DNA from 4 places in the Streptomyces sp. NPDC007896 genome. Region 1 is predicted to be linked to each of the others. Evidence: riboswitches for the same ligand, from Rfam matches in the RefSeq annotation. Region 1 holds a riboswitch; each other region holds the start of a gene.

Region 1 (3,304 bases):
GAGCCCTTGTTGTCGGTGGCGTCCAGGTCGAACATCGCCTGGTCGATCAGGCGCTGCTCGGTGGCGTCGTAACCGACGAGCTCCGGGCCGATCTGCTCGATGACGGCGAGGACGGCCTTCTCGACACCCTTGCCGCCGTAACGGTTGGGGTCACCGTCACGCAGCTCGATGGCCTCGAAGGCGCCGGTGGAAGCGCCGGACGGAACGGCGGCACGACCCGTGCTGCCGTCGTCGAGGCCGACCTCGACCTCGACCGTGGGGTTGCCTCGGGAGTCCAGGATTTCCCGGGCTACGACGACGTCGATGGACGGCACGAGCATCTCCTTCTGGGATGTGACGCGGGTACGCGGAGCCTGTGATGGCTTCGCGACATGAGCCTAACCGCCTCGGGGGGATCGGCCAGCCGGTCGCCCACCCCTTGGGCAGAACTGAACGTACACATTGTTCCAGAACGGAACAAAAACGGGTACCGAAATCCGGGTACAAAACGCTCGGCACGAAACGCCGGGCACGAAACGCCGGATACGAAAAACCCCGCTCCGGCGCGTACGGGGGAACACGCACCGGAGCGGGGGGCCCGTGGGGACGGGGGTGACCCTCATCGGGGTCTCCAGCGTGGAGACCCCTTTTATGAGGGACCTGTCATTCAGCTGAGGCGAAGCTGCCGATCATCAGCCGAGGTGAAGCCGCTGACCCGGGTAGATGAAGTCGGCGTCGTCGACGATGTCCTTGTTCAGCTTGAACAGCTGCTGCCAGCCGCCCTTGACCTTCTTCTTCTCGGCGATCGAGCTGAGGCTGTCACCCTTGACGACCTTGTACTCGCCGTCACCCTTCTTGACCTTCTTGCCGGTCGGGGTGGAGACGGTCTTCTCGGCGGCCGGGCGGGACGCCGAACGGGAGGCCGCGGTGTCCGTCGAGCGGGTGGCGGCGCTGGTGCTCGGCGAGCTGTTCGACGAGGAGCTGTTCGAGGAAGACGAGGTCGACGGGGCGCTCGCACCGCCGGTGTACGCGGCGCCCGACAGGCCCGTGCCACAGGTCGGCCAGGCGCCCTTGCCCTGGGCGGCGAGGACCTTCTCGCCGATGGTGATCTGCTGCGACCTGGAGGCCTGGTTGGCGGTCGCGGCGTACGCGGTGCCGCCGTACGCGGCCCAGGTGGAGGCCGAGAACTGCAGACCGCCGTAGTAGCCGTTGCCGGTGTTGATGGACCAGTTACCGCCGGACTCGCACTGGGCGACGGCGTCCCACTCGGAGGCGGTGGCCGCGGAGGCGCTGCCGGCCGCCATCAGCGGAGCGGCGATGGCGACACCGGTGACACCGGCGAGCGTGGCGACACGGGTCGTCCGGTTGAAAACGGTCGGACGGCGGTGCTTGCCCTTGCTGGAAAACAGCATGGAGAGATCCCCTCACCGACGCCTGCGAGGTGAGCTGTCGGGTTCGGGCGGGTGAGTGCCCGGCCGTGCGCTCTGAGCGCTCGGCTTCACCCCAAGCCACTCCCGGTCAACTACCGGGTGCGGCACTTACCTTGGGTCCCCCGCTCCTGCCTACGGCGCTGACGCGTCGACTGTTCCCGTACGGCCGTTGGCAGGATTCGGCGTTGGCGACCGTCGGGGCCCGCTGTGGCGAGCGGTCATGACCGTAAGCAGTCGATCGGCTGAATTCCAAAGACGATCAGGGCCTTTGAGATCCATCTCTCACTCGCGCCAAACCGGACATTACACAGCGAACCATGACGCGAACTGCCCCTACTTTTCGCCCGATTCAGCACCAACTGCAAGGCTCTGACCGGGGAGGATGAGGTTCGGGTCGACGCCGACCGTCTTCTTGTTCGCGTCGTACAGCTCGGCCCATCCGCCTTCGAGGTCGAGGGCGTCCGCGATGGTCCAGAGATTGTCTCCGGCGCGCACGACGTAGGAGCCGTCGACGACATCACGGGAAGCGCCGACGCCGCGCGAGGCGTGCCGCCCTGAGGGGTCGTCGGTACGGCCGTCCACGGCGCTGTCGGTGGTGTTCTCGTTCGCGTTGTCGCCGCGGTGGCGCCCGGCGCCGGCCGTCGCGTTCTCGGACGTACCGGAAGAGCCGTCGCTCTGGCGGGAGTTGCCGGAGTTGTCGCCCTTGGTCGATTCCGTGTCGGAGTTGTCCGCTCCCTGATCGCCGCCGGTGTCGGCCTTCGTCGTGTTCTTGGTCGCGTTCCCGGTCGCCTTCGAGGACGAACCAGACGAAGACAAGTCAGACAAAGACGAATCGGACGTCGAGCCGGACGAGGCGGACGGAGTCGAAGTCGCGGACGAACTGGATGAACTGGATGAACTGGATGAACTGGACGAACCAGATGAATTCGATCCGTTGGGCGAATCGTTCGCCACGCCCGTGTCGACCAGGATGTCGCCCGAGTTCTTGCTCAGCCCGGAGAGCGGTCCACAGGTCGGCCAGGGGGTGAGGCCCTGGTCGTCGAGGAGCTTCTCGGCGATGGCTATCTGCTGCGAGCGGCTGGCCTCGTCGGCGCTCGACGCGTAGGTGAGACCGCCGTACTTCTCCCAGTCCGCCTGGCTGATCTGGAGTCCGCCGTAGTACCCGTTGCCGCTGGCGGCACTCCACTGGCCGGCGCTCTCGCACTCGGCGACCCGGTCCCACGTGGTGCCGTCGGCCGCGCTCGCACTGGTGGCACCGAGCAACGGGATCGCGATGGCGGATCCGGTCACTCCTGCCGCGACGATGAGGGCCGGGGCCTGACGGGGGCGACGATGGCGGCCGTTCCCGGAGAGCATGCGGAAGCCTTTCGCGTGACAGCAGGTGACTACGCGACGTGTGAGTCGCGTTGACGAGTGAACGTATCCGCACCCGAACGCTTGTCACAAGTCGATGCAGCGTAGATCACGTGAAGATCACAGAGTTGAGAGTGCGTCAGGTTTCCGCGCCCGCGGGTGTATGGTCGCCCGCTATCGCGAGACCGGTACCGGAGGCGTGAACTCCACTGGAAGCGTGCGCAATCCGCGCATAATGAGCCCGCCACGCCAGCGCAAATCGGTCGAATCTCCCGCGAGTTGAAGGTCGGGGAGACGGGTGAGGAGAGTGGCGAGCGCGGTCTGGCCCTCCAGCCGGGCGAGCGGGGCGCCGAGGCAGTAGTGGATGCCGTGGCCGTAGCCGAGGTGTTGGTTGTCACGGCGGGAGAGGTCGAGCGTGTCCGGCCGTTCGAACCGCGCGGGGTCACGGTCCGCAGCCGCGAGGACCACGAGGACGGGGTCGCCCGGTGCGATGTCCTGACCGCCGATGCGGACGGCCGCGGTGGCGAACCGCCACGTGGCCA
Region 2 (3,304 bases), on a different contig from region 1:
GCCAGGATCGCGGCTCCGGCGCCCGGCGGACTCTGCGCCCACCAGGTGCGCAGGCCGGTCCACCGGGTGCCGGGCGGGGAGATGGCTGACATGGGCCCGATGCTAAGGACCTTCGAGAGGGTTGGCGGCGGGCCACGCGCGCGTGGAGTCCGAGGAGCCCCACGCGCGTGTGCCGGGCGCCGGGGCGTTAGGCCGGACGCACCACGCTGTGGATGATCGACTCGCCGCCGTAGAAGATCGACTCCTCGCGGACGTACGCGCCCGGCTTGGGGGCGTGGATCATCATGCCGTTGCCGATGTAGAGGCCGACGTGGCTGATGTCGTCGTAGAAGAAGACGAGGTCACCGGGCTTGATGTCGGAGAGCGGGACCGTCGTGCCCACGTTGACCTGGTCCCAGGTGGTACGCGGGAGATCGACGCCGGCGGCCTTCCAGGCGGCCTGGGTGAGGCCGGAGCAGTCGTAGGAGCCGGGCCCGGTCGCGCCCCAGACGTACGGCTTGCCGATCTGGGTGCGGGCGAAGGCGAGGGCCTTGTCGGCCTTGGCGGTGTACGAGGAGTCGGTGGCCGAACTCCCGGTGGTCCCGGTGGTGGCGGTGGTCCCGGTGGTCCCGGTGGTCGCCTGCTGCTGGGCGGCCGCCTCCTGGGCCTTCTTCTCCGCGGCGGCCTGCTGCTGCGCCAGCTCAGCCGCCTTGCGGTCGGCCGCTTCCTGCTTCTTCTTCTCGATCGCCGCGAGCCGCGCCTTCTCCTCGGCGGTCAGCTTCGAGAGCAGGTCGCGCGCCTCGGCGAGCTTGCGCTGCACGTCGGCCTTGGACGTCCTCAGCGCGCTCTGCGTCGTGGTGAGCGTCTGCAGGCTCTGGGAGGCCTCCGCGCGCTTCTTGGTGGTGGCGGCCTGCTCGGTGATGTAGTCGTCGACGGCCACCTTCTGGCGGCTGGTCAGCCGGTCCATCAGCTGGGTCTGGTCGAAGTAGTCCTGCGGATTGTCGGCCAGCAGGAGGGTCGCGGTGTCGGGGGCGGCGGCACCGGTGCGGTACTGCGCCGCGGCGAACGAACCCAGCTCCTCGCGCGCGGTGTTCAGCTTCTCGGTGCGCTGGGCCACGTCGTCGAGGAGGGAGTCGACGCGCTTGCGCTGCTGCGCGGTCTTCTCCCTGGTCGCGTTGTACTTCTCGGTCGCCGCCTCGGCCTGGTGGTAGAGGTCGTCGACCTTCTTCTCGACCTCTTCGACACTCGGCTTGGGATCGGCCGAGGGCGCGGCGTTCGCCGTCTGGGAGAGCAGGGCCACGGAGGTGAGGGCCGCCGTGGCGAGGGCGGGGGTCCGTATACCCGCTATGCGCGTACCCGTAGGACTCCACTTGCGATGCGACGCCAAGAGAGGCGACTCCTTCCGTCTTCCGCCTACCGAGTTAGCTGTCGGGTTCGGGCGGGTGATTCCGGAAGGTTTGCCCTACGGTCCTTGTCCCAGCGGACAGTTGGACCGATTCACCCCAAGGTCGGTTGGGTCCCCGGCTCCGGCTGCCGTACGGCGCACCGGACTCGGCGGAGGCCGCACGGCCCGGCGGTGTTCGCCGGTTGGGTCGAGCGGCCTGCCCGGCACGCTAGCCAACTCATAAGTGTTCTGTGAAGTTTGATGTGCGATATGCCCGATACATTTTCGTGACCTTGACCTTGGAGGTCATTGATCGGGACCGACTGTGGCTGACCGTAATGAAACGATCCTGAACGGTAACGGCGTCCGCGGCGGAAAGGGTGGCGGAAAGGGATCATGCGCGGTCGTTGGAAAATCCGGTCGGGTTTCCAGGGTGGCCGCGGGTTGTCAGTGGGGCCGCCTAGACTCGGAGAGCGATGAGCAGCCTCTTTGATGACAGCTTTCTGGCGGACCTCCAGCCTTCCGGGGCCCACGAGGAAGAGCCCCCGCCGCCGCCCGAGGACGGGGCGCCGGAGCCGCTTCCGGACGACCTGTTCGGCGGTCGCTTCGACGTGTCCGCGAGCCGGGACGCCTACTACCGCGACGGCGCGCCCCGCCCCGCCGTGGACCCGGCGGCCCTGTTGGACGGGCTGAACGAGAACCAGCGCGCGGCCGTGGTGCACTCCGGCTCCCCGCTGCTCATCGTGGCCGGCGCGGGCTCCGGCAAGACCCGGGTGCTCACCCACCGCATCGCCCATCTGCTGGGCGAGCGCCATGTCCACCCCGGCCAGATCCTCGCGATCACCTTCACGAACAAGGCCGCGGGCGAGATGAAGGAGCGCGTCGAGCAGCTCGTCGGCCCGCGCGCGAACGCGATGTGGGTGATGACCTTCCACAGCGCGTGTGTGCGGATCCTGCGCCGCGAGAGCAAGAAGCTCGGCTTCACCTCCTCGTTCTCGATCTACGACGCCGCCGACAGCAAGCGGCTGATGGCGCTCGTCTGCCGTGACCTGGATCTCGATCCCAAGCGCTTCCCGCCCAAGTCCTTCAGCGCCAAGATCTCGAACCTGAAGAACGAGCTGATCGACGAGGAGGACTTCGCCGCCCAGGCCGCCGACGGCTTCGAGAAGACCCTCGCCCAGGCCTACGCGATGTACCAGTCGCGGCTGCGCGAGGCCAACGCGCTCGACTTCGACGACCTGATCATGACCACGGTCAACCTGCTGCGCGCCTTCCCGGACGTCGCCGAGCACTACCGGCGCCGCTTCCGCCACGTCCTGGTCGACGAGTACCAGGACACGAACCACGCGCAGTACGCCCTGGTCAGGGAGCTCGTCGGCCCGGCCGCCGGTGACCGGCCCGAGGACGCGCCGCCCGCCGAGGGCGAGCTCGGGCCCGCCGAGCTGTGCGTCGTGGGCGACGCCGACCAGTCGATCTACGCCTTCCGCGGCGCGACCATCCGCAACATCCTCCAGTTCGAGGAGGACTACCCGGACGCGACGACGATCCTGCTGGAGCAGAACTACCGCTCCACCCAGACGATCCTGTCCGCCGCCAACGCGGTCATCGAGCGCAACGAGTCCCGCCGCCCCAAGAACCTGTGGACCAACGCGGGCGCCGGTTCGAACATCACCGGCTATGTCGCCGACACCGAGCACGACGAGGCCCAGTTCGTCGCCGACGAGATAGACCGTCTCACCGACGCGGGCGAGGCCAGGGCGGGTGACGTCGCCGTCTTCTACCGGACGAACGCCCAGTCCCGTGTCTTCGAAGAGATCTTCATCCGCGTCGGCCTGCCCTACAAGGTCGTCGGCGGCGTCCGCTTCTACGAGCGCAAGGAGGTCCGGGACGTCCTCGCGTACCTGAGGGTCCTGGCCAACCCCGAGGACTCGGTCCCGATGC
Region 3 (3,304 bases), on a different contig from region 1:
ACGGCCGTGGAGGTCCAGGAGGTCGCCAAGTCCCGCCTGCGCCCCGACAACCGCGCGGTGCTCGTGTACGAGCCGGTCGCTGCCGACACCACCGAAGAGGACGAGGAGGCGGCGAAGTGACCGAGCTCGCCACCATGGACTTCCACCCGCAGCCCCAGGCGGGTCAGCCCAAGCCCTGGGCCTTCCCGGCGCCCGAGCGCGGCACGCTGGACAACGGCCTGACCGTGCTGCGCTGCCACCGCCCCGGCCAGCAGGTCGTCGCCGTCGAGGTGCTGCTCGCCGCGCCGCTGGAGGCCGAGCCCGCGGGCCTCGACGGCGTCGCCACGATCATGGCGCGCGCCTTCTCCGAGGGCACCGACAAGCTCTCCGCCGAGGAGTTCGCCTCCGAGCTGGAGCGCTGCGGCGCCACCCTCGACGCGCACGCCGACCACCCCGGCGTACGGCTGTCGCTCGAAGTGCCCGTCTCGCGCCTGCCCAAGGCGCTCGGGCTGCTCGCCGACGCCCTGAGGGCACCGGCGTTCGCGGACAGCGAGGTGGAGCGGCTGGTGCGCAACCGGCTCGACGAGATCCCGCACGAGACGGCCAACCCGGCCCGGCGTGCCGCCAAGGAGCTCTCCAAGGAGCTGTTCCCGGCTACCTCGCGCATGTCGCGCCCGCGCCAGGGCACCGAGGAGACCGTCCAGAAGATCGACTCGGCGGCCGTACGCGCCTTCTTCGACAAGCACGTACGTCCCGCCACGGCCGCCGCCGTGATCGTCGGCGACCTGACGGGCGTCGACCTCGACGCGCTGCTCGCCGAGACGCTCGGCGACTGGACCGGCTCGCCCGCCGAGCCGCGCCCCGTGCCGCCGGTGACCGCCGACGACACCGGCCGTGTGATCATCGTGGACCGCCCCGGCGCGGTCCAGACGCAGCTGCTCATCGGACGCGTCGGCGCCGACCGGCACGACCGTGTGTGGCCCGCCCAGGTGCTCGGTACGTACTGCCTCGGCGGCACCCTCACCTCGCGCCTGGACCGCGTCCTGCGCGAGGAAAAGGGCTACACCTACGGTGTGCGGGCGTTCGGCCAGGTCCTGCGTGCCGCCCCGGACGGAACCGGTATCGCGATGCTCGCCATCAGCGGCTCCGTGGACACCCCGAACACCGGCCCGGCGCTCGACGACCTCTGGAAGGTGCTGCGCACCCTCGCCGCCGAGGGCCTGACGGACGCCGAGCGCGACATCGCCGTACAGAACCTGGTGGGGGTGGCGCCCCTCAAGTTCGAGACCGCGGCGGCCGTCGCGGGCACGCTCGCGGACCAGGTCGAGCAGTACCTGCCGGACGACTACCAGGCGACGCTGTACCAGCAGCTCGCCGCGACCGGCACCGTGGAAGCCACCGCGGCCGCCGTGAGCGCCTTCCCGGTGGACCGTCTGGTGACCGTCCTCGTCGGCGACGCCACGCAGATCCGGGAGCCCGTCAAGGCCCTCGGAATCGGTGAAGTGACCGTCGTTTCGGCGGAGTAGAGGTTCAGCGGAGCAGCGGCTCGGTAGAAGCCGGCTGGAAGCCGAGCCGCACGCGGAGCGGAAGAGCGTGACTCCGTAGGGCCCGGGTGACTGAAGAGTCGCCCGGGCCCCTTTTTGCTCGGATTTCCGCTCGGATTGCGCTTGGACCTCATCCCCAAGATGTCCGTATTGGTAGGGAGGTTGCCCGTCTGCCCTGTGGCATGCACTACAAAAACCGTGATCCGTTTGTTGATTGAAAGACGCCCCGTCTAGCGTCGGGGCGGCTGTTCGTCAGGCAGTGCGCCGCGCCCGCGGCACCGGACAGTCATCGCCGAGTCCCCGTACGGCGCGAGCCAGGGGAGCCGGGGACCCACACGTAGTCCCTGGGGTGAATCGGACGCCCTCCCTGGAGGGGGTCCGTAGGAGACCTTCCTGCTCCGAACCCGTCAGCTAACCCGGTAGGCGAGAGGGAAGGAAAGGAACAGCCCCTACATGGCGTTCACCTGTGGCCCCGGGAAACACCGCCGTCCGAGCCGCGTGAAGCGCTCCACCACGAACGCCGTCGGCGTCGCCGCGCTCACCACCACCGGTGTCATCGGAACCCTGGCCGCCCCGGCCCTCGCCGCGGACGCCTCCGTCGAGCAGACCGGGCTGACCCAGGCCGTCACCCTCGGCGACAGGGTCGCCGCCCAGATCGACGCGCAGGCCGCCGCCCAGCAGCGCGCCGCCGACGAGGCGGCCGCGCGCAAGAAGGCCGAAGAAGCCGCGCGCAAGAAGGCCGCCGAGGAGGCGAAGAAGGAGCGCGAGGCCAAGGAGCGTGCCGCCCGCGCCGCCGAGCGCAAGCGCCTCAACACCTTCGTCCTGCCGATCACCGGCTCGTACATCTCCACCGGCTACAAGACCGGCGGCAGCCTCTGGTCCTCCGGCAGCCACACCGGCGTCGACTTCCACGCCGCCTCCGGGACCTCGGTCCACGCGGTCGGCTCCGGCACGGTCGTCACGGCCGGCTGGGGTGGTGCCTACGGCAACCAGATCGTCCTGAAGATGCACGACGGTACCTACACGATGTACGGCCACCTGTCGTCCATCGGCGTCTCCGTGGGGCAGACGGTCACCCCGGGCCAGCAGATCGGCCTCTCCGGCTCCACCGGGAACACCACCGGGCCGCACCTCCACTTCGAGGCCCGCACGACGGCGGAGTACGGCTCCGACATGGACCCGGTCGCCTACCTCCGCTCGCACGGCGTGAACGTCTGACGCTCGCACGGCGTGAACCTCTGACACTCGCGCACCGTGAACGTCCGACGACCGGCGTCAACACTTCCGAAGCCCCGGCTCCCCTCAGCCGGGGCTTCGTCGTTTCGAACGACTGTCTGTCCAAAAAATATCCATGGATTCCGGCCCGCCATCGGAAATTCCGGCTCTCTGCAATAGAGTCGCTGAACAAGCGTCAATCGACCGCGTTTCGCGGGGATTAAGGCGGAGGTCCGGTCATGCGCATTCCCGCGCACTCGGTATGCACGGCGATCCGTGACGACATCGTCGCGGGTGTCTACGAGCGCGGCAGCCGGCTCACCGAGGAACTGCTCGCGCGCCGCTACGGCGTCTCGCGGGTCCCCGTGCGTGAGGCCCTGCGCACGCTGGAGGCCGAGGGCTTCGTCGTCACCCGTCGGCACGCGGGCGCGTGTGTCGCGGAGCCCACCGAGCAGGAGGCCGCGGACCTGCTGGAGATGCGCATGCTCCTGGAGCCGCTGGGCGCCGCGAGGGCCGCGCAGCGGCGCACCGAGGCCCACCTCAAGGTGCTTCGAGGCCTGGTCAGG
Region 4 (3,304 bases), on a different contig from region 1:
GGGGCGGGCCCGACATGGCGCCCGCCGGCCAGCCAGACGGTTTCCGGAGCGGTGGCGCGGGCGGTGGAAGGCTTGGGCATGAGTCACTTTGCGGTGGGAGGCGGCGTGCGCACCCAGTATGGTCAGCGCAGGTGGCGACCCGGGCGGCGAGGTCCGCACGGATCACGTACATCCCCTATTGCGAAACTTCGGCCGTTCCAGTGCCTTATATGCGCTTTGGGGTCTTGATCGATGTGGCGCAGTCCGTCACGCCGGGCGCAGCGCGCTGTGGATCGCCTTCTGTCCGGCGAAGAAGATGGACTCTTCGCGTATCGAGGCACCCGGGCTGGGGGCGTGGATCATCATGCCGTTGCCGGTGTAGAAGCCGACGTGGCTGACGTTGTCGTGGAAGAAGATCAGGTCGCCGAACTGGATGTCGGTCAGGGGAATCGCCGCACCGGCGGTCGCCTGCCCGTGCACGGTGCGCGGGAGTGCGACCCCGGCGGCCCTCCAGGCGGCCTGGACGAGGCTGGCGGAGTCGTACGAGTCCGGTCCGGTCGCGCCCCAGACACACGGCTTGCCGATCTGCGTGCGGGCGAAGGCAAGGGCCTTGGCGGCCTTCCCGCCGTACGCCGACTCCGCGGCGCCGACCGCGCCGACGGGGCTGACCGTGTTGACCGCGCCGGTGCCTACGGGCACACCCGCGGCCAGGGGCATCCCCGCACCGAAGGGCATGTCCGCGCCGAGTGGCATCCCCAGACCCATGGACGTGTCGGTGCCGAGGGGCATTCCCGTACCCATGGACGTGTCGGTGCCGAGGGGCATTCCCGTACCCATGGACGTGTCGGTGCCGAGGGGCATTCCCGTACCCATGGACATGTCCGTAGCCAGCGGCACGCCTCTGCCGAGGGACATGTCCGCGCCGGGAAGCATCCCCGCGGCCAGGGGCATGCCCGCGCCGAGGGGCGTGTCCGTGCCGAGTGGCATTCCCATAGCCATGGACGTGTCCGTGCCGAGCGGCATTCCCGTACCCATGGGCATGTTCGCGCCGAGTGGCATCCCGGTACCGAGGGACATGTCCGGGCCGAGCGGGGTCGGCTGCTGTCGCTGCCACTCCGCCGCCTGGTTACGAGCCTGATCCTCCGGGGTGGGCCAGACACCCTCGGCCGGACGTGACTCGATCGCCGCGGGCCCGGGGTTCCACGGTGCGGCGTGCTTGGACACCAGCTCACGGGCCAGCGCCAGTTTCCGCTGGATCTTCTCCTTGGACGTCTTCAACGAGGACTGCCCCGGCCCGGCGGGCAGCGCGGGCAGCAGGGCCGTGGCGGCCTCCTGCGCTGGTTGTGGCGCGGGCTCCGGCGCGGCCGGCAGCGCGGCGACGGCCCTGGCCGTCAACTCGGCCACGGGCCAGGCGGCCGCCTCGGCGGAGGGGCCTGCGGTCAATTCCAGAACGGGGCGGGCGGTCAACTCCCGCCCACGGTCGCTGAGCCCGTCCTCCGGCCGCTTCGCCGGGCCCGTGGGCCGCGCCTCGGCCGGGCGGTTCGGCATCCGGTCGGCCGGCAGCCTGGCCGGTGCGGACGGACCCAGTTGCGTGCGCGCCGCGTCGAACCAGGTCTTGGTGATGTCGTCGAGGGCGGGGTCGCGGCGCCTGCGCGCGGTTTCCGGCGCCGGGTTGACGCGGCCTCGGCTCCCTGTGGTCATCGCGCGGGTCCCGTTGACGAACCCGACGGCGTTCTCGGCCTGGTCGTAGAGGGAGCTGACCCGCTGCTGCACCTCCTCGCGGCTCGGACCGTCCGCGCCACTGAGGGCGGCCGTCGCGCGTGCGGAGTCGGGCATGCCAGGGAGGCTGCCGCCTCCAGGGCGCGGGGTTCGTTCCGGCGCCATGGGAGCCGTACTCCTTCCGTACTCCGCCTACCGGGTCGGCCGTCGGGTTCGGGCGGAAGATTCCGGAAGGCATGCCCTACGGCCCTTGCCCGAGTGGGCAGTTGGGCCGATTCACCCCAAGGTCGGTTGGGTCCTGGTTCCGGTTGCCGCGGGGGCATCGGATTCGGCGGAGGTCGCGCGACCCGGCGAGGTTCGCCGGAGGGAGTCGTGCGGCCTGCCGCCAACTTAGCCAATTTGTGTGCCTGGTGTGAAGATTGGAGCGCGAACTGTCCGATATGTAATTGTGACCTTCGTCTACGTGTCCCGGCTGCGACCAGGATGTCGTACGACCGCCGCGCGCCCCATGGTCGCCGCGAGCGTCCGCAACCGGCGCCAGTCCAAGGGGGGTTGGGCCTCGGGTACACCGGGCCGTTCCCTGGGGACGCGGACGCGCAGAGCGCCGGGTTCGACGTGGCAGTGGACCGGGGCGGGCAGGACCAGGGCCTCGCCGTCGATGCCGGCCTCGATCTCCGCGCGGTCGGCGTCGATGACCACCTCACGGGTGGTCAGGACCGCGAGTCCGTTCGGCGCGGGGTCCAGTACGAGGGCGGCGGCCTCGGCCGCGCTGTCCACCGTGATGCCGAGGACGCCGAGCAGCCCGGAGTCGAGGCGTTCGCGGCGGCCGAGACCGGCCGGATCGTTGGTGCGGTAGGGGTTGTTGCTCACCAGCACGGCCTGCGGGGCGTCGAGTGTGGTGTCCGCGGCGCGGGCGGTCAGCCGCGGCCCGCGCTGGCGGGTGAGCAGGTCGGGCAGGAGGTCCAGGATGGTGCCGATCTTGTCGTCGCGGTACGCGGGGCTCTGGACGACCGCCGCGTACGCGCCGAAGGAGGCGTTGTTGACGAACGGGTGACCGCCGGCGAAGCCGAGGTCCACGCGGAGTTCGACGCCGTCGGTGAGGGCGTCCAGGCAGGTCGCCGGGTCGTCGCGGTCGAGGCCGAGGTCCATGGCGAAGTGATTGCGGGTGCCGGCGCAGACCACCAGGAACGGCAGACCGTGTTCGGCGGCGACGGCCGCGACCAGCGCCTGGGTACCGTCACCGCCGGCGACGCCCAGCAGATCCGCGCCGTCCGCGACGGCGGCCCGGGCCAGCGCGGTGACGTCCTGGTGCTTCTCCGGGTCGAGGAGCACGACCTGCGCGCCGAGCCGCTCCGCCTTCTCCCGCAGCCCGAACTTCGCCACCTTGCCGCCGCCGGAGTGCGGGTTCATGAGGAGGAAGGGGCGCCGCGGCGGCGGTGCCCTGCGTTCCTTCGGGCGCGAGGGGCGCGTCCGGTCGCTCCGCAGGGCGTACCGGCCGCTCCAGACGGCCACGGTCCACAGCGCCAGGGACACGGGGACGGCCCAGAGCAGGCCGGCCACGGCGAACAGGGTGAGCACGGCGCCGGGCGCGACGGCCGCCAGTACG

What was found. Region 1 has a riboswitch for cyclic di-AMP ahead of ACFZDJ_RS40340 (transglycosylase family protein). Riboswitches for the same ligand answer to the same signal wherever they lie in the genome.
Region 2: linked by a shared signal. The riboswitch ahead of ACFZDJ_RS33235 (NlpC/P60 family protein) and the one ahead of ACFZDJ_RS40340 (transglycosylase family protein) in region 1 are both predicted to bind cyclic di-AMP.
Region 3: linked by a shared signal. The riboswitch ahead of ACFZDJ_RS42645 (M23 family metallopeptidase) and the one ahead of ACFZDJ_RS40340 (transglycosylase family protein) in region 1 are both predicted to bind cyclic di-AMP.
Region 4: linked by a shared signal. The riboswitch ahead of ACFZDJ_RS38335 (NlpC/P60 family protein) and the one ahead of ACFZDJ_RS40340 (transglycosylase family protein) in region 1 are both predicted to bind cyclic di-AMP.

What each region holds. Positions count from the first base shown of each region.
Region 1 covers NZ_JBIBKX010000016.1:103,495-106,798, forward strand. The annotation lists gene eno (phosphopyruvate hydratase) at 1-320, opposite strand, end outside; gene ACFZDJ_RS40340 (transglycosylase family protein) at 672-1,391, opposite strand; cyclic di-AMP (ydaO/yuaA leader) riboswitch at 1,396-1,559, opposite strand; gene ACFZDJ_RS40345 (transglycosylase family protein) at 1,743-2,765, opposite strand; gene ACFZDJ_RS40350 (cytochrome P450) at 2,937-3,304, opposite strand, start outside.
Region 2 covers NZ_JBIBKX010000011.1:377,335-380,638, forward strand. The annotation lists gene ACFZDJ_RS33230 (tellurite resistance/C4-dicarboxylate transporter family protein) at 1-92, opposite strand, end outside; gene ACFZDJ_RS33235 (NlpC/P60 family protein) at 188-1,366, opposite strand; cyclic di-AMP (ydaO/yuaA leader) riboswitch at 1,374-1,546, opposite strand; gene ACFZDJ_RS33240 (UvrD-helicase domain-containing protein) at 1,840-3,304, shown strand, end outside.
Region 3 covers NZ_JBIBKX010000018.1:80,537-83,840, reverse strand. The annotation lists gene ACFZDJ_RS42655 (insulinase family protein) at 1-120, shown strand, start outside; gene ACFZDJ_RS42650 (insulinase family protein) at 117-1,505, shown strand; cyclic di-AMP (ydaO/yuaA leader) riboswitch at 1,804-1,964, shown strand; gene ACFZDJ_RS42645 (M23 family metallopeptidase) at 1,977-2,741, shown strand; gene ACFZDJ_RS42640 (GntR family transcriptional regulator) at 2,978-3,304, shown strand, end outside.
Region 4 covers NZ_JBIBKX010000015.1:10,581-13,884, forward strand. The annotation lists gene ACFZDJ_RS38330 (hypothetical protein) at 1-80, opposite strand, end outside; gene ACFZDJ_RS38335 (NlpC/P60 family protein) at 247-1,815, opposite strand; cyclic di-AMP (ydaO/yuaA leader) riboswitch at 1,872-2,042, opposite strand; gene ACFZDJ_RS38340 (diacylglycerol kinase family protein) at 2,158-3,304, opposite strand, start outside.